Regions from separate parts of the Actinoplanes sp. NPDC023936 genome, predicted to be linked through region 2. Evidence: riboswitches for the same ligand, from Rfam matches in the RefSeq annotation. Region 2 holds a riboswitch; the other holds the start of a gene.

Region 1 (9,455 bases), on a different contig from region 2:
GCCACCGTCGACGTGACGGTCACCGACGGGCAGCCGATCGCGAACCCGGACCGGACGGCCACCGGGTACCGGACCGCGGCCACCGTGCCGGTGCTCGCCAACGACGCCGACCCGGCCGGAACCCTCGCCGTCGTCGCGGTGACCCAGCCGTCGCACGGCGTCGCCTCGTTCACCACTGCCGCGGTCCGCTACGTCCCGGCTGACGGGTTCAGCGGCACCGACACGTTCAGCTACAGCGCGGAGGACGACGCCGGGACCCGGGTGACCGGAACCGTCACGATCACGGTGGGCGCGCCGCCCGCCGTGCCGGACAGGTCGGCGGCCACCGGGCCCGGCGAGAGGGTCGGGATCACGCTGCCCGGCACCGATCGTCAGGGGCGCCCGGTCACGGTCACCGGGCTCGGCACGCCGGCACACGGCACGGTGGCGCTGAACGCGGACGGGACCGTGACGTACACGCCAAACCCGGGCTTCAGCGGGACCGACACGTTCACCTACACGGTGGTGGACGAGTACGGGAACCTGGCCGAGGCGACGATCGAGGTGAGGGTGGCCGCGGCTTCCGTACCGAACCCGTCGCCCAGCCCTCATCCCGCGCCCAGCTCTTCGCCGCCCAATTCTTCGCCGCCCAGCTCTTCGCCACCCGGCTCTTCGCGATCGCCCAGCTCGTCCCGGTCGCCCGGCGTCTCGCCGACCGTGGCTCCGAGCCCGACCGATCCGGATGACGGCCCCAATCGGGTCCCGCTCATCGGGCCGGACATCCAGGCCGTGACGGCCGGCGAGCAGGTCACCATCTGGCCGCTGCGCAACGACACCGACCCCGACGGCGACCCGATCTCGCTGATCGACGTCGGCCGGCCCGCACACGGCACCGCCACCGCATCGAGCGGGTCCCCGTCCGGTCTCGCGGCCGCCCGGAGCAGCACCGACAAGATCGTCTACATCCCGGCGCCGGGCTTCGCGAGCGGCACCGACAGCTTCACCTACACGATCGGCGACGACCGGGGCGGCACCGCGACCGGCACCATCACCGTCCGGGTCGTCGCGGCCGCGGACCCTCTGCCGGTCACCGGCCACGACCTGATGTCGCTGGCCCGGATCGGCACGGCGGTGATCCTGACCGGAACCGGCCTCTACATCCTCAGCACGCCCCCGGCCCGGAAGCCCCGTTCCCCCGCCGGCTAGCGACCGACCCCCGCCGGCGCACGACCGACCCCCGCCGGCGCGCTGTCCCTGCCGGCTTGCGGTCCCCGCCGGCTTGCGGTCCCCGCCGGCTGAGGGCAGCGAAAAGGGCGGCCCGCCGAAGCGGACCGCCCTTTCCTACGACTGGACTCAGAAGTCCATGTCACCGCCGCCCGGGGCGCCGGCCGGAGCCGGGTTCTTCTCGGGCTTGTCGGCCACGACGGCCTCGGTGGTGAGGAACAGCGCGGCGATCGACGCGGCGTTCTGCAGCGCCGAACGGGTGACCTTGGCCGGGTCGATGATGCCCGCGGCCAGCAGGTCCACGTACTCACCGGTCGCGGCGTTGAGGCCGTGACCCGCGGCGAGGTTGCGGACCTTCTCCACCACGACGCCGCCCTCGAGGCCGGCGTTCACGGCGATCTGACGCAGCGGGGCGTCGAGCGCGACCTTGACGATGTTGGCGCCAGTGGCCTCGTCGCCGACCAGGTCCAGCTTGTCGAACGCGGTCTTGCCGGCCTGCACGAGCGCGACGCCACCACCGGGGACGATGCCCTCCTCGACGGCCGCCTTCGCGTTGCGAACGGCGTCCTCGATGCGGTGCTTGCGCTCCTTGAGCTCGACCTCGGTGGCCGCGCCGACCTTGATGACCGCAACGCCGCCGGCCAGCTTGGCCAGGCGCTCCTGCAGCTTCTCACGGTCGTAGTCGGAGTCCGAGCGCTCGATCTCGGCGCGGATCTGGTTGACCCGGCCCTGGATCTGCTCGCCGTTGCCGGCGCCGTCCACGACGGTGGTCTCGTCCTTGGTGATGACGACCTTGCGGGCCTGACCCAGCAGGGACAGGTCAGCGGCGTCGAGCTTGAGGCCGACCTCTTCGCTGATGACGGCGCCACCGGTCAGGATGGCGATGTCCTCCAGCATGGCCTTGCGGCGGTCACCGAAGCCGGGGGCCTTGACGGCGACCGACTTGAAGGTGCCACGGACCTTGTTGACGACCAGGGTGGCCAGGGCCTCGCCCTCGACGTCCTCGGCGATGATGACCAGCGGCTTGCCGGACTGCATGACCTTCTCGAGGATCGGCAGCAGGTCCTTGACCGCGGAGATCTTGCTGTTCGCGATGAGGATGTAGGGGTCGTCGAAGACGGCCTCCATCCGCTCGGCGTCGGTCATGAAGTAGGCCGAGATGTAGCCCTTGTCGAAGCGCATACCCTCGGTGAGCTCGAGCTCGAGGCCGAAGGTGTTGCTCTCCTCGACGGTGATGACGCCTTCCTTGCCGACCTTGTCCATGGCCTCGGCGATGATCTCGCCGACCGTGGAGTCACCGGCGGAGATGGACGCGGTGGAGGCGATCTGCTCCTTGGTCTCCACGTCCTTGGCGAGCTGCTGCAGGCCCTCGGAGACGCTGGCGACAGCAGCCTCGATGCCCCGCTTCAGGGCCATCGGGTTCGCGCCCGCGGCCACGTTGCGGAGGCCTTCACGGACCAGCGCCTGGGCGAGGACGGTCGCGGTCGTCGTGCCGTCACCGGCGACGTCGTCCGTCTTCTTCGCGACCTCCTTGACCAGCTCAGCGCCGATCTTCTCGAAGGTGTCCTCGAGCTCGATCTCCTTGGCGATGGATACACCATCGTTGGTGATCGTGGGGGCGCCCCACTTCTTCTCGAGAACGACGTTGCGACCCTTGGGGCCGAGCGTCACCTTGACCGCGTCAGCGAGCTGGTTCATGCCCCGCTCGAGGCCCCGACGAGCCTCCTCGTCGAATGCGATGATCTTGGCCATACGGCGTTGTCCTCCCGGACATCCGCGGTGCCGGGCCTCGTCGGCCCCGCTCTCCGCACGTTGAGGAAGTCTGCGGACGTCACCACCTGGCGATGTGACGTCCTCAGGCCGAGCCGGATAGCCCGCGACGACCGGTTTCGTGTCGCAGCGCCGATGGCAGCGCAACGACCGGAACCCCACCGTCCCGACCTGTTGGCACTCACAAGCCGCGAGTGCCAATCACTTGTTTAGCACTCCCCGGTACCGAGTGCAAGAAACACCATCTTCTCGCGAAACCTCCGGACCGGCCCGGTATTCCGATAAGGATCTTGAAAGCGCAGGTCAGGGTTGCCCGGGCGGGGACCGGCGGGTATGGAGGACGTCATGGACAACTGGACCGTACGCCGGGTCACACCAGAAGACGCGGGACGGATGCGAGCGCTGCGCCTGGAGATGCTCGCGGACAGCCCGCTCGCCTTCCTGGAGACGCTCGCCCAGGCCGCGGCCCGGCCGCACGAGAGCTTCCGCCACCGGATCCGGCAGTCCTCCTCCGGGCCGGAGACGGCCCAGTTCATCGCCGAGCCGCCCGGCGAGCCGTTCATCGGGCACGCCGGCGGGACCGTGCTGCCCGACGAGCCGCACTGCACCGTCGTCTTCGCGGTCTACGTGACGCCCGCCCACCGGGGCGGCAAGGTGCTCGCCCAGCTCGTCGACGCGGTGGCGGACTGGTCGCTCGCGTCCGGGCGGAACGAACTGATGCTGGAGGTCGTGGTCGGCAACGAGCGGGCCGTCCGGGCGTACCAGAAATTGGGTTTTGCCGACACCGGTGTGCGCCTGCCGCATCCCACCGTTCCGGTGCTCACCGAGCTGCAGATGCGCCGGCGGATCTGATGAAGCCGCGGACCCGCACCGTGCTGACCGCCGTGAACGGCACCACCGCGGCGGGCCTGCTGATCGCGAAACTCACCGGCACCACGATCAAGCGGGGCCCGGACGGCATCCTGATCGCCGAGGGCTACCGGTTCCGGAAACCGCCGGCCTCCTGCTTCACCATCGGCTCAGTGATCATCACGAAGAGATCCGCGGAGTGGTTGCTGGACTCCCGGCGCGCGCGCCTGCTGGCCCACGAGAGCAGACACGCCAGTCAGTACGCCGTGCTCGGCCCGCTCTTCTGGCCGGCGTACTGGGTCGCCTGCGCGTGGTCGATCACGCTGACCAAGTCGTTCGGGGCGCGCAATTACTTCGAGAAGAGGGCCGGGCTCGCCGACGGGAACTACCCCGAATTCGAGCCGCTGCGACAGTGGATCCGGCGGGTCCTCCGCCAGGAGTGAGTTTGGTCGGGAGGACGGACGCACAGCGCCTCCGGCACGAAGCCATGTGGGTCAGCGCTGGATCGTTGGGTCCCTCGGAGATTGTCGCCAATGTCCAGGTGAGGGGCCGCTTACGGCGTCGCGTCCTCCCGCGTAGAGCATCCTGCCCATCCGGAGATCGGATCGCAAGTCCTCCGAGGAGGGATTTTCAACAACCGGCAGAGATGCGGTTACTCAGCGTCATCCGAGCAGGCCGGCCTCGCGGGCTCCCTTGAGCGACGGCTTGATCGTGTGAGTCGGTCCAACCTGGCCGGCGATCGCGTCCAGAGTCTTCAGGCCCTCGCCGGTGTTGTAGACGACCGTCTCCTTGGCCGGATCGAGCTTCCCGCTCTCCACCAACTTCTTCAGTACGGCCACAGTGGTGCCACCGGCCGTCTCGGCGAAGATGCCAGTGGTCTCGGCGAGCAGCCGGATGCCGGCGCGGATCTCCTCGTCGTCGGCGTAGTCCATCCAGCCGCCGGTGCGCTTCACGGCCTCGATCGCGTACGGCCCGGCGGCCGGGTCGCCGATGTTCAGCGACTTCGCGATACCGGTCGGCTTCACCGGCGTGATCACGTCGGTGTCGTTGTGCAGCGCGGTCGCGATCGGGTTGCAGCCGGCCGACTGCGCGCCGAACACCGTCCAGCCGCCCTCCGGCGCCTCCACCAGTCCGATCTCGACAAGCTCGCTGAACGCCTTGTCAATCTTGGTGAGCAGCTCACCGGACGCCATCGGGATGACCACCTGCGCCGGGATACGCCAGCCCAGCTGTTCCGCCACCTCGTACCCCAGGGTCTTGGAACCCTCGGCGTAGAACGGGCGCACGTTCACGTTCACGAACGCGGTGTCCTCGAACTCGTCGGTCTCCACCAGCTCGCTGCAGAGCCGGTTGACGTCGTCGTACGAGCCCTCGATCGCGACCAGCTCACCGCCGTAGACAGCGGTCGTCACGATCTTGCCTTGCTCCAGGTCGGACGGGATGAACACGATGCTCGGCACACCGGCACGGGCCGCGTGCGCCGCCACCGAGTTCGCCAGGTTACCGGTCGAGGCGCAGGAGAACCGGTTGAAGCCCAGCTCCTTGGCCGCGGTCAGGGCCACCGAGACGACCCGGTCCTTGAAGGAGTGCGTCGGGTTCTGCGAGTCGTCCTTCACCCACAGCGGCGCGGTCAGGCCGATCGCGGCGGCCAGCGCCGGCGCGGAGACCAGCGGGGTCAGGCCGGGGTCGAGAGTCACCCGGGTGGCCGGGTCCTGCCCGGCCGGGAGCAGCGCCGCGTAGCGCCAGATGTTCTGCGGGCCCGCCTCGATCTCGGCCCGGGTCACCCGCGCGAGAGCCGCCTCGTCGTAGGCGACCTCGAGCGGGCCGAAACACTCGTAACAGGCGTGCTGTGCGGCGAGCGGGTACTCCGCGGAGCAGGCGCGGCACACCAGGCCGCGAGCCGGGGAGGTGGTGGAGGTGGTAGCGGTGGGTGCGCTGACGGCAGACGTCATCGAGGCCTTCCTCTCATCTTTCCCCGCGGCGACCTGCCGGAACGGGGACGGAATTAGCACCTGCCGAGCTGGTGGGCCTCGTCATCGAGACACGCGCGGTGGTTGCCGGGGCTTCATCGGGCCGTTCCCTCTGCCCCTCTGGATGAGGTATTCAGTTGTTTCCCGAAGCTTACGACGAGAGACCGAGATCTCCACCACGAGTTCCCGAGGTGTGAGCGACTTCCCTCCGCCCTTTACCGCTTCCCCGCGCCCTCCCCCGACCACGCTGAGTGTCCTCGTCGCCGGGCAACCAGCTGCTTCACGGAACCCGGCGGACGCTATTGGCCCCACGAAATACCGCACACCCACTACCACTCCGCCGTCCCGTGCCCGACTCATCGCCTTTATGCCCGTGGACCGCCGTGATGCGGCTCTGGCCGGTAGAGGCGGGCACACCGAAGCCCGCACCAGCAACGACGAGGGCACACCGATGCGGTGCGTATGACCCCATCCCTGCCATGGCATAGGCGAGAGCCCACAACGACGTTATGTGTGCTCTGACCACCCCTCCGGCGCCGCCAGCAGCCCACCTCGAGCAGGAGCCGTGCGCCCTTGACCCGGTCGGCCGACACGAAGAGCCGGCTACCCCGCTCAAGACCAAGCCGCGGACAAACCCGCAGCTCATCGCAATGATCCACTTGAACGCGCACGAACCGGCGGCGGGCCCGCGAACGGGTGGCGGGCGATCTGCTGGCGCGGCGGGGACGGGTGGATGGGTCGGCCGGGGGCGGGACTGAGAGGAGAAGGGCGCAACCGCTCACGCACGCCGCGCGGGGCAGGCGTGCGTTCCGGACGCGCCAGCGGCCGGCACGCCGGCCCGCGCGCCTCGGCGGGAGCGGCGGTCCGCACCCACCACCCCGCTGCGACCCCCGCTTTTTAAGAAGTTACGTCCTTGCGGGTGAAGCGGTAGAACGCCAGCCCCCAGAAAAGCGTCGCGTACACGACCGCCGAGATCGCCCCCTGCGCCAGATCCTCGGTCTGCACCGGGCTGGAGAGCAGCCCGCGCCAGGCGTCGGCGTAGTGGGTCGGCAGGAGGTTGCGCAGCGCGCCGAGCGCGGTGATCTGGTCGAGGATGCTGGAGAGGATCCAGAGCATCACGGCGCCGCCGACCGCGCCCAGGGCCGCGTCGGTCAGCACCGACAGCAGGAACGCCAGGCCGGCCACCACGAGCATCACCACTGCCAGGTACGCCACGACGGCCAGCAACCGCAGCAGGCCTTCGGAAGCCGGGAGTTCGGCCGCGATGGTGCTGCCGAGCGGCCCCCAGCCGTAGCGCAGCGTGCCGATCAGCAGGGCCGTGCCGGTGAGGGTGAGCAGTGCCAGCAGGGAGTACACGCCGGCGACGATCAGTTTCACGCCGAGCAGCCGGCCGCGCGGGACCGGGATCGCCAGCAGGTAGCGCAGGCTGCCCCAGCTGGCCTCGGACGCCACCGTGTCGCCGAAGAACAACGCTACGACCACGACCAGCAGGAATCCTGCGGAGACGGCGAGGGCGAAGAGGGCGAAGTTGAGCCCGCCGGAGGTGGCCAGGTCGGCGATGCTGCTGAACGCGCCGCTGCCGTCGCCGTCCTCCTCGGGGCCGGGGTCGCCGACCTCGAACGCGATCAGCATGATCAGCGGCAGCAGCACCATGAAGCCGAGGGCGAGCTGGGTACGGCGCCGGGAGGCCTGGCGGCGCATCTCGGCCCAGATCGGCAGGGTGCGTGACGCCCGGTATCCGGTGGCGGCAGCGGCGCTGTTCGAAACAGCGGCAGCGGCGCTGTTCGAAAGGTCGGCGGCGCTGTTCGAAAGACCCGAGCTCATCGGTCCCCACTTCCCCGCGAGTTGTCGCCCACCAGGGCCAGGAACGCGTCCTCGAGCCGGCGCCGGGGCACCAGGCGGTCCACGCCGATGCCGGCTTCGACCAGGGACGCGACCAGCTCGGAGCGGGCAGTCCCGTTCATGTCGACGATCAGGCCGGACGGTCCCTCCGGCTGCACCGAACGCACGCCGAGGCGGGAAAGGACCCGGGTGGCGCCGGGCACGTCGGAGACGTCGAGCTGCACCGACGGCGAGTCCCCGACGATGTCCTCGACCTGGCCGGACGCCACGATCCGGCCCTTGTTGACCACGACCGCGTGTGTGCAGGTCTGTTCCACCTCGGCGAGCAGGTGGCTGGAGACCAGCACGGCCCGGCCGTCGGTGGCGTACCGCTGCAGGACGCGGCGCATCTCGGCGATCTGCGGCGGGTCGAGGCCGTCCGTCGGCTCGTCGAGCACGAGCAGCTCGGGCATGCCGAGCATGGCCTGTGCGATGGCGAGCCGCTGGCGCATGCCGTGGCTGTAGTTCTTGGTGCGGCGATGCACCGACGCGCCCAGGCCGGCGATCTCCAGCGCCTCGTCGAAGCGGGCGTCCGCCCAGGGGCGGCCGGTGGCCTGCCAGTACGCCCGGAGGTTCTGATAGCCGGTGAGGTGTGGCAGGAAGCCGGGGCCCTCGACCAGCGCGCCGACCCGGGACAGGATCGGCGCGCCGGGCACCAGCCGGTGCCCGAAGACGAAGATCTCGCCGGCGGTCGGTGTGGTCAGGCCCATCAGGACCCGCAGCGTGGTGGTCTTGCCGGCGCCGTTCGGTCCGAGCAGGCCGACGACCTGACCGCGCTCGACCGTGAAGCCGATCTCCTGGACCGCCACGAAACCGTCGCCGTACGCCTTGCGCAGGCCGTTCACCACCAGCGGGGTGTCCGCGTAGCGCGCCTCGACGGTGATCTCCCGGCGCCGGTGCCGGCCGCGGAGGACCAGCAGGACGACGACGAGCCCGATCAGGACGACGGCGACGACACCGGCGAGGACGTACCACCAGAGGGTCGCCGGGTTGGCGATCGGCGTGCCGGTCAGCGTCGGCAGGGTGAGCGCAGGCTCCACCGCGACCGTGTAGGTGGCCGGTTGCGCCGGCGTGAGGAACGCCTGGTCGGAGGTGGCGACCGCGACCCGCAGCGTGTGCCCGGCCTCGATCCGGCGCACGATCGCCGGCATCGTGACGGTGACCGGCTGCGCGTCGTCGATGGTCGCGGGCAGGCCGGTGAGCCGGACCGGTGCGACGAGGCCGGCGCTGAGCGTGGCCGCGCCGCTCTGGTCGACGTCGTAGAGCTTCACGAACAGCGTGGCCGCACCGGTGGGCGAGGCGGCGCGCAGCCGCACCTGCGGCGATCCGCCGACCTCGATCGCGGCGTCCAGCGGCTCGGAGGTGAACGAGGCAAACTGACCGGGAACGTCCATCGCGACGCCGCCGCTGAGCACCGACGTGAGCCGCCCGCCGAGGCCGGGCAGCGAGCTCAGCGCGCCGGGATTGCCGTTCGGCGGGTTGGCGATCGGCTGCGCCGATCCGGTGAGCGAGATCTGGGTGCGTCCGGTTCCGCCCATTGACGGGTACGCCTTCGCGGAGTACCCGTTAGTCACCAGGCCCCGATCGAGGGCGCTGAAGCCGGCCACCCGCGACCAGGTGAAGTCGTCGCCGGGCGCCTCGCCCTCGCCGTTCAGGTAGTGGTCGAGCCACTGCACGGTGAGGTACTTGACCCGGTCCGAGTCGGAGGCCGGCCCGGCGCCGCCGTCGTGCCCGCCGGTGAACCAGGCGACGCGGACCGGGGTGCCGGTCGCGGCGATCCCG
Region 2 (9,455 bases):
ATCTCCTCGACGCCCTCGGCGATCGTGGACATCCCGAGCGACCGGGCCAGCCACAGCACCGCCGAGATGATCGACGACTTGCGGGCGTCCTCGGCGAGGCCGGCCACGAACGAGCGGTCCAGCTTCACCACGTCGGCGGGCAGCGACTTGAGCCAGGTCAGCGAGCTGTACCCGGTGCCGAAGTCGTCCAGGGCGATACGCACGCCGAGCTGCTTGAGCAGGGCGAGCCGCTCGCTCACGTCGACCGTGGAGGAGATCAGCGCGGTCTCGGTGATCTCCAGGACGAGGCGGGACGGGTCCAGGTACGGGTACTCGGCCAGCAGGGACGCCACCTTCGGCACGAAGTCCGGCTCGGCGAGCTGGCGCGGGCTGACGTTGACCGACACGTAGCCGAGCCGGTCCGACCAGTGCACCAGGTGCTCGACGGCGGAGCGCAGCACGTGGTCGCCGAGCGGCACGATCAGCCCGGTCTCCTCGGCGGCGCCGATGAAGTGGCCGGGCGCGAGCACGGTGCCCTGCTCGGTGCGCATCCGGACCAGCGCCTCGGCGCCGATGATCTGCCCGGTGGCGGTGGAGACCACCGGCTGGAACCAGAGCGGCAGCGTGTACCGCGGGTCGGCGGCGAGCGCGCGGCGCAGGCGGGCCTCGGCGGCGATCCGCTCCTGGACCGGCACCCGCAGGTCGTCGGTGAACACCTGGAGGCGGTTGCCGCCGGCGCGCTTGGCCGCGTACATGGCGGTGTCCGCGGCGAGGACCACCTCGTCGACGCCCGTGGCGCCGAACGCCGTGGTCACGCCGACGGAGAGCGCCAGCGGGACGCCGGCGACCGGCTCGTGCAGGGCCGCCAGGATGCTGTTGCCGACGCGCAGGCCGGTGCCGGCCGGGCCGGTCAGCGCGACCACGAACTCGTCGCCGCCGAGCCGCGCGAGCAGCGCGCCGGCCGGCACCACCGCGGCGAGCCGGGTGGCGAGCGCCCGCAGCACGTCGTCGCCGGTGCTGTGCCCGGCGCCGTCGTTGATCGCCTTGAAGCGGTCGACGTCGAGGTAGATGACGCTGACCGGCTCGGCGCTGCCGGTGAGCAGGGCGGCCAGGTCGTGTTCGAACGCCTTGCGGGAGAGCAGGCCGGTGAGCGCGTCGTGGCGTACCTGGTAGCTCAGCTCCGCCTCGTGGTCGCGGGTCGCTGTCACGTCGAAGCAGTGCACGTAGATCAGCCGCAGCTGGTCGTGCCGGTCGTAGAGGCCGGTGCCGTGCACCTCGACCCAGATCAGGGTGCCGTCCGGACGCCGGTACTGGCGGGTGATGGTCCGCGGCTCCCGGCTCTCCGCGAAGAGCGTGAGGATGGTCGGCTGGTTCCGCTCGACCGGGGTGAGCGGGACGTCGTGCAGGGAGAAGCCGGCGGGCAGTTCCTCGGGCAGGCCGAGCCAGCCGCGGTAGGCGGCGTTGGTGCGCAGCGCGAGGCCCTCGGGCGAGAACATCGCCATGGGTACGGGTGTGGAGTCGAACGCCACGCTGAGCTGCGCCTGGCTCTCGTCCAGGTTCTCCCGGGCCCGGTCCTCCTCGACCTCGGTGAGACGCCACGAGACGATCTGGAAACCGGCCGCGATCAGCACCGAGGAGCCGTGCAGCAGCGCCCAGACCAGCGGATGCGCGACAGCCGAGCCGTGGTCGTAGGTGTGGCCACTGACCAGCGTGCCGAAGACGGCGTGGTGCAGGGTGGTGGCGACCAGGAACGCGCCGAACGGCGCCCAGTCCCGGTAGAGGGCGAGCGCGCCGACCGCGATGAAGAACGAGAAGTGCGCCTCGGTCAGCCCGTGGTTGAGCGCGACGAACCCGCCGCACGCGATGGTGTAGCCGATCGCGACGAAGACCGACCGCAGCCGGCGCGAGCGCAGCCGGGTCGCGGCGAGCAGGCACGGCAGGACCGGCACGACGGTGAGCAGCAGGGTGAGCGTGTGCCCGTCGCCGCGCAGGACGCCGAACATGATCAAGAAGACCAGGACGGCGGCGAGCAGCACCGTCAGCAGCCGGTGCCGGCTCGCCCAGTCCTCGTCACGCAGCCCGCCACCGGTCGGGAGCCGGTCGCGCAGCCACTTCATCCAGGTCGCCACAGTGCGATGATCGGCAGCGACGCCGAGCAGCGTGGTGACTTCCCGGTTGCGGATCAGGTGTTTCGCAGCGCCTCGACGACCCGGTCGACGTCCTCGGTGCTGCTGCCCAGACCGAAACTGATCCGCAGCAGGCCGGACGCCGTGCCGCAGTCCGCCGTCGCGCCACGGCCGGTCAGCCGGCGGACCAGGGGGTGCGCGCAGAACTGGCCGGCGCGCACGCCGATGCCGTGGTCCCGGCCGAGACGCAGCGCCACGTCCGCCGGGTCCTGCTCGGCGAAGGCCAGCGACACGATGCCGACACGGGGGTGCTCCGGGCCGAAGAGGCTGACCTCGGTGACGCCGGGGATCGTCGCGAGGCCGGCCCGCAGCCGGTCGAGCAGGAGTTCCTCCCGCGCGGCGAGCACGTCCCGGTCGGCGGCGGTCAGTGCCTCGCAGACGGCGGCGATGGCGACCGCGCCGAGCAGGTTGGGGGTGCCGCCCTCGTGCCGGGCCGGGCCGGTTGCCCACTCCAGCTCACCGGGCCGGTCACCCACGGCGGCGCTGGCGCCACCACCAGCCAGGTACGGGGGAGCCGCGTCCAGCCAGTCCCAGCGGCCGGCCAGCACCCCGGCGCCGAACGGGGCGTACAGCTTGTGACCGGAGAAGGCCAGATAGTCGGCGCCCAGTTCGGTCAGGTCCACCCGGCGGTGCGGGGCTAGCTGGGCGGCGTCGACGGCCACCCGGGCGCCGTAGTGGTGTGCCAGGCCGGCGATCTGCCGCACCGGCCAGATCTCGCCGGTGACGTTGCTGGCGCCGGTGACTGTCACCAGAGTGTTGTTCGTCGTGGCCTTCAGCGCCTTTTCGAGGCTCGCCAGGGCCTCGGCCGGTGACGAGGGGGCGGGCAGCCGGAGCGGGTTCGGCCAGGGCAGCAGGTTGGCGTGGTGCTCGCCGTCGAAGACGATCGTCGTGGTGCCGGGCGGCAGGGCGCGGGCCAGCAGGTTGAACGCGTCGGTGGTGTTCCGAGTGAAGATCACCTCGTGCTCGGGTCCGGCGCCGACGAACTCGGCGACCACGTCCCGGGCCAGCTCATAGGCGATCGTGGACGCCTGGGACCGTACCCCCGTGCCGCGATGAACGCTGCCGTAGCGCGGCAGCAGATCGGCCACCGCCTCGGCCGCGGCGGCCACGCAGGGCGCGGAGGCGGCGTAGTCGAGATGGGCGAAACGGACCGTCTCGCCGGTGGGGAGCGCGACCTTCAGGTCGTCGCCGACGATGTCAAGGGACATGGGTGGGCACCTCTCGGCTCGCACTTGCCGTGTCGGGTCCGACCACGGCCCGGTCCTCACCCGGGGCACCCCATCGCGAACGCAAGGGTTGCCGGCCAGCAAGCCGGGGCTTCGTGCTGGCACTCATGACCTGATCAACAACGTAGCAGACCCCATCCGCCCTGAGAAAGGACTGAAGGCGTCTTAATTCCCAGGCAACAAGTAGGGATTACTGTTGGTGCCTATGACGATCGTGTTGCAGCAGCAGTGGGACGAGTGGCACGCGGCGCACGAGAAGCGGCGGGCCGATCCGCACGGGTTCCTGGCGATCACCGGGCTGCACTGGCTGACCGGGGAGCCGCAGCGGTTCCCGGACGCTCCAGGATCGTGGAGCACCGGAGAGTCCGGGGTGACCGTGGTGCTTGAGCCGGAGGAGACCCTGATCGTCGACGGCTCGCCGGTGACCGGGAAGTTCTCGTTCCCGCCGATTCCCGAGCGCGGAGATGTGACCGTGGGCTGGGGCGACGCGGTGATCGAGATCGCCCGCCGGGGTGGGTTCGACGTGGTCCGGCCGCGTCATCCGTCCAGCCCGGTGCTCGCGGCGTACACCGGGACGCCGGCCTACCCGGCGGACGAGAAGTGGGTCGTCTCCGGGAGATTCGTTCCCTATGACGCTCCGCGGCCGACGCCCGTCGGGTCGGTCGCCGAGGGGATCGAGCACGTCTACGAGTCCCCCGGCACCGTGGAGTTCGAGGTCGGCGGCGTACCGCTGTCGCTGATCGTCTTCAACGGGTCGACGCCCGGCTCGCTCTTCGCGCTCTTCACCGACGCCACGTCCGGGCTGACCACGTACGCCGCGAACCGGAGCCTGTTCATCGCCCCGCCCGGACCGGACGGCTCGGTGACGCTCGACTTCAACCGGGCCACCAACCTGCCCTGCGCGTACACCGAGTTCGCGACGTGCCCGCTCCCGCCGGCCGGCAACAACCTGCCGGTCGCCGTCGAGGCGGGTGAGCGGAAGCCGCGCTAGCGTTCCGGGATGGAGACGCTTCTCACGGCGGTGGAGCGGCTGATCGGGATCCGGTCCACCGCGGACCGGCCCGATGAGCTGCGGCGGGCCCTGGACTTCGTGCTCGACCTGGTGGGGCCGGGCTTCCCGGTGCGCCGCTTCGACTCCGGTGGCAAGCCGAGCGCCCTGGTCACCACGGGTCCGGCGACACCGCGGGTGATCCTCAACGCGCACCTCGACGTGGTGCCCGGGACCGACGCCCAGTTCGTGCCGCGCCGCGACGGGGACCGGCTGCACGGGCGGGGCGCGCACGACATGAAAGCGGCGGCCGTCGTGCTCGCCACGGTGTTCCGGGACTGCGCCCGGTCACTGCCCTGTCCGATCGCGTTGCAGCTGGTCACCGACGAGGAGGTGGGCGGGTTCGACGGCACCGGCCACCAGGTCGCGCAGGGCGTCCGGGCCGGGTTCGTGATCATCGGAGAGCAGAGCGGGCTGCGGATCGTCACCGAGTCGAAGGGGATCCTGCGGGTGCGGCTGGACGCGTCCGGGCGGACCGCGCACGCCGCCTATCCGTGGCTGGGGACGAACGCGCTGGTCGCGGTCACCGACGCGGTGGGCCGGCTGCTCGCCCGCTATCCGGTGCCGCCGTCGGAATCATGGACCACGACGGTGAACGTGGCGCGGATCCAGACGTCGAACACCGCCGCCAACATCGTCCCGGCCGACGCGTCGGCGCTGCTCGACATCCGCTTCCCGCCGTCCGATCCGGACCTGACCTCGAGCGACGTGGCCGCCTACCTGGGCGCGGTGGCCGGTCCGGGCGTGCGGGTCACCGTGGAGGCGCAGGGCGCGCCGCATGCCGCCGACCCGGCGAGCGCTTTCGTGCGCCGGTTGCGGTCCGCCGCACAGGCGCAGGGGTACGAGGGGACGCTGCTCCGCAAACACGGGGCCGCCGACGGGCGGTTCTACTCGGCGCACGGGGTGGACGCGGTCATCTTCGGTCCCGGCGGAGACGGCCAGCACGGGCCGGAGGAGTACCTGGACGTGCGCACCCTCACCCCGTACCGCGAGGCTCTGATGTCTTTCCTCCGCTCGCTGGGCTGACCCCGTCAGCCGGTGTCACCACCGGCGTGCACCGGTTTGGCATCCGTCGGCCCGGACCCGTTCGCCTCGGCCGCACAGCCGAGAGAGGGCTGCCACACCCTCGATGCGGCGATGCACTCCGCGGTCACGATCGCGATGAACTTCCGTTCCCGCCGCGTGCTGTTGGATGACCAGGTCGCGCCGACCTCCGTCCACCACTGACGTGCCCCACGCCGCGTGAACAGATCAGCGGCGAGGAAACGCAGCGCCTTCTCATCCATCTTCTTGACGTGCCACACCATGTTCCAGTGCGACATCCACATGCTCATGCCGGTCCGGAAGTCCTCACCAGCGCGATCCGCGTCCGCCATCCTGCGAAAGTCCAGCTCAGGATGCTCCATCATCAGCCGCATCAGGTCCTGGTGCCGTTCCCGGGAACCGATCATCTGAGCGATCCTGGCTTGGTGAGACTGGAAGGACAGCGACACGCACACGCCGAAAAGGGCGAGAACGGAAATCGCCGTCGAGATGTAGGCCATCTCTACCTGCCGTCAGGAGCCATCGGCGAGATCGAACTCGCCGTCTCGCACCCCGGCGAGGAAAGCCTGCCATTCAGCAGACGTGAAGATCAGAACTGGGCCCTGGCGGTCCTTGCTGTCGCGCACCGCGACCTGACCGGTCAGCTCGGCGACTTCGACGCAGTTGTTCCCGCCGCAGCCGTTACTGCGTGAGGATTTCCGCCAGTGTGCGACAGCCAGCTCGTCAACGCTCATCTGAGCATCTCCTTCTGCGCCGGGGCAGAGTCGGGGGTGGAGTCCGGGGCAAGCGCGCTCACCCCCAGGGTAGGCCCCGGCATCAAGGACCTGCCCTACCGCGGGTTGTCGAACTCCCAGAAGGCGCGGAGGGCGGCGATCCGGCCGGCGCCGTCGGAGCGGTAGGTGAAGACGCCGCGGACCTGGCTGGAATGGCCGCCGGGGAGGGCCAGGTGGATGATGCCGACGTCGGCCACCTCGTCGCCGCAGAGGTAGGAGCGCTCGATCTCGAAGCGCAGGCCCTCCACCTGGCCGATCACGGTGTCGTAGAAGCGGGCGATGGCCTCGGTGCCGCGATGTCCGGCGCCGTCGGGCGAGAGCGGCGACGGGCCGACCGGGTCCTCCACGATCGCGTCGTCGGCGAACAGGGCGAGCCAGGCGTCGCGGTCGCCAGCGCGGGCCGCCGCCTGCGAGCGCCGGGCCAGATCACGGGCGGTGAGTGTGTCCATGCCTTGAAATAGAACACGTTTCATCGGTGGCCGTCGAGCCGGAGTCGTCGAGCCGGATGAGAACATCGGCGCATGACGACGCCGCGGGCCGTGACGGTTCATGTCCACTGTCGGGTCACCGTGACCGTCGACGATCCGGCTGTGGTCACCGGGCTTGCGGTCCGGCGGCTGCGGGAGGCGGACATCGACTGGGACGCGGAGGAGGACGATCTGGAGGACGCGGCCGCGGAACTGGGGGCCGACCTGCTTCGCAGCATCGCCGGGCTGGCGGAGCCGGAACGGCTGCTGGCGGAGGTGCCGGGTGTCGAGGTCACGGGGGCTCACATCTGGGCGGAGGTCGCATCCCGCCTTCCTGATCAGCGCGACTGACGGCTCTCCAGATAGAGACCACTGAGGCTGGCCGCCGCCGGCACCCCGATGATGAAGGCGGCCGTCGGCCACGAGAGGTCCATCACCGACACTCCGAAGAGGATGAAACCGGCTGCGGTGAGGACGATGATCAGGGCAGAGACTCTGTCACTCACCCATTCACCCTAGGGCACCCGGGCGTCGAACTCTGCCCTGGCCTCGAAGACGCGGTCCATGTGGGACTCGGCCCAGGCCTTGATGGCGAGCATGACCGGGAACAGCTCGTGCCCCAGCGGCGTGAGCTCATAATCCACGCGGACCGGGACGGAGGCGGTCACCGTGCGGGTCACCAGGCCGTCGCGCTCCAGGGTCCGCAGCGTCTGGGTGAGCATCTTCTGGCTGACGCCGGCGATGCGGTGGGCCAGCTCGCTGTGCCGCTGCGGGCCACCGGCGAGCGCCGGGATCACCAGGGCGACCCACTTGTCGGTGAGGCGGCTCAGCAGCTCCCGGGTCGGGCAGGCGTCCAGGAACGCGTCGTACTCACGTTTCGCCTGTTCACGGCGTTGCTCAGCGGACGTTGTCGCCATCAGGACCTCCCCGGGTTCCTTAGGCACTTAATGGTACCTACTTTCTTACAGTACCCCCTCCTTCGTACGGTCGTGGTGTTCACGAAACGCACGAAGGAGAACAACGATGCGCGCGGTCAGCTACGCACAGTTCGGTGGGCCCGAGGTTCTGCACGTGACCGAGGCGCCGGTGCCCGAACCCGGACCGGGGCAGGTACGGGTGCGGGTCGCCGCGTCCTCGCTGCACCCGGTCGACCTGATGGTCCGCTCCGGAAAATTCCCGGCGCCGCTGCCGACCGGGCTCCCCTACACCCCGGGCTGGGACGTGGCCGGCACCGTCGACGCGATCGGCCCGTCGCCGGCCGGCCCGGACTTCGCGATCGGCGACGAGATCATCGGTTTCTCACCCTGGCTGCGGACCACGGCCGGCGCCCACGCCGAGTACGTGGTGCTCGACGCCACCGCGCTGACCGCCGCGCCGGCCGGCGTCCCCGCCACCGCGGCGGCGACCCTGCCGACCAACGGCCTCGCCGCCGCACAGGCCCTCGACCTGCTCGCACTCCCGGCCGGTTCGACGGTGCTGGTCACCGGCGCGGCCGGGCAGGTCGGCGGGTTCGTGCTGGCGCTGGCCCGGGCGGCCGGCCTGCACGCCACCGGGCTCGCCGGGGACGGCGACCGGGAGTTCGTCGAGTCGCTCGGCGCGACGTTCCTGTCCCGCTCCGAGGATCCGAAGGGCACGTACGACGCGGTGGTCGACCTCGCGGTGATCGGCTCATCGCTGCTGGATCTGGTGCGGGACGGCGGCGGCTACGTGGCCGCCTCTCCCCCGCTGCGCCCGGAGCCGGTCCGGGGCATCCGGACGTTCACGCTGGAGGTCGAGTCGGACGGCGCCCGGCTGGGCGACCTCGTCACGCTCGTCACCAGCGGCGACATCCCGCTCCGGGTCGCCGGGATCTACCCGTTCGCCGACGCGGCGGCCGCCCACGAGCGGCTCGCACAGGGCGGGGTTCGCGGCGGCGTGGTCATCGTCCCCTGACCGGCGTCTCCGCCGTGTCCGCTCCGATCCCCTGGCGGCGTTAATCGCCCGTTCGGCGGGTGGTCTCCGCCGGGGGACAGCGGCAGGGTGACGAACACCCGAGGGAGGCGTCACCGATGAGCGCCCCCGAATCCGCCGCGTGTCACGGTCGGTCACCGGTCACCGGGGAGCGCTGTGGGTCTGCGTCATTCGGCAGGGCCTGCGGCGTCCGCGCGTTTCCGTGAAGCGCGACGTTGACCACGGATGCCGGCACGCTGGGTGACAACGGTTCGCGCTGGCGGGCGGCCCGGCCCCGGGTTTTCGGCTGGCCTGCAGCGGTGACCCCGCTGGCTAATGAAGAAAGCCCCGCTACCAGCAGATATTCGGCCTCGGCCCCGCGCCCCCGCGTGCCCCGCCGACCCCGCGCCGGCGTCCTGCGGCTGGCACCTCGCACCTGGCACCTCCCTCCCCCCTGGCACCTCCCACCTCGCCGATCTTGGAACTCGCCGCCCCGGCCGTAGCCCACACATGTGATCAAGCCGGATAACCGCTCTGGCCTACGGCCGGCACCACCCGGCCGTAGCTCAGGCGTGTGATCAAGCCCGGGTAGCCGCTCTGGCCTACGGCTGGCGCCGCCCGGCCGTAGCTCAAGCGTGTGATCAAGCCCGGGTAGCCGCTCTGGCCTACGGCTGGCGCCACCCGGCCGTAGCCCACACATGTGATCAAGCCCGGGTAACCGCTCGGGCCTACGGCCGGCGCCACCCGGCCGTAGCTCAAGCATGTGATCAAGCCCGGGTAACCGCTCTGGCCTACGGCCGGCG

Evidence for each region. A riboswitch is a leader RNA that binds a small molecule or an ion and turns the genes downstream of it on or off. The one in region 2 is predicted to bind S-adenosylmethionine.
Region 1: it holds a riboswitch for S-adenosylmethionine, as region 2 does, so the genes downstream of both, thrC (threonine synthase) here and AB0F72_RS21750 (aminotransferase class V-fold PLP-dependent enzyme) in region 2, are expected to answer to the same signal.

Annotation. Positions count from the first base shown of each region.
Region 1 covers NZ_JBEZZR010000010.1:54,794-64,248, reverse strand. The annotation lists gene AB0F72_RS15890 (Ig-like domain-containing protein) at 1-1,185, shown strand, start outside; gene groL (chaperonin GroEL) at 1,333-2,955, opposite strand; gene AB0F72_RS15880 (GNAT family N-acetyltransferase) at 3,319-3,825, shown strand; gene AB0F72_RS15875 (hypothetical protein) at 3,825-4,265, shown strand; gene thrC (threonine synthase) at 4,485-5,774, opposite strand; SAM riboswitch class I at 5,785-5,923, opposite strand; gene AB0F72_RS15865 (ABC transporter permease subunit) at 6,690-7,493, opposite strand; gene AB0F72_RS15860 (alpha/beta fold hydrolase) at 7,613-9,455, opposite strand, start outside.
Region 2 covers NZ_JBEZZR010000016.1:67,478-76,932, reverse strand. The annotation lists gene AB0F72_RS21755 (EAL domain-containing protein) at 1-2,108, opposite strand, end outside; gene AB0F72_RS21750 (aminotransferase class V-fold PLP-dependent enzyme) at 2,162-3,373, opposite strand; SAM riboswitch class IV at 3,389-3,504, opposite strand; gene AB0F72_RS21745 (DUF1684 domain-containing protein) at 3,597-4,382, shown strand; gene AB0F72_RS21740 (M20/M25/M40 family metallo-hydrolase) at 4,392-5,465, shown strand; gene AB0F72_RS21735 (DUF6082 family protein) at 5,471-5,983, opposite strand; gene AB0F72_RS21730 (DUF397 domain-containing protein) at 5,996-6,217, opposite strand; gene AB0F72_RS21725 (nuclear transport factor 2 family protein) at 6,313-6,705, opposite strand; gene AB0F72_RS21720 (hypothetical protein) at 6,778-7,074, shown strand; gene AB0F72_RS21715 (hypothetical protein) at 7,062-7,229, opposite strand; gene AB0F72_RS21710 (helix-turn-helix domain-containing protein) at 7,239-7,640, opposite strand; gene AB0F72_RS21705 (NADP-dependent oxidoreductase) at 7,747-8,655, shown strand.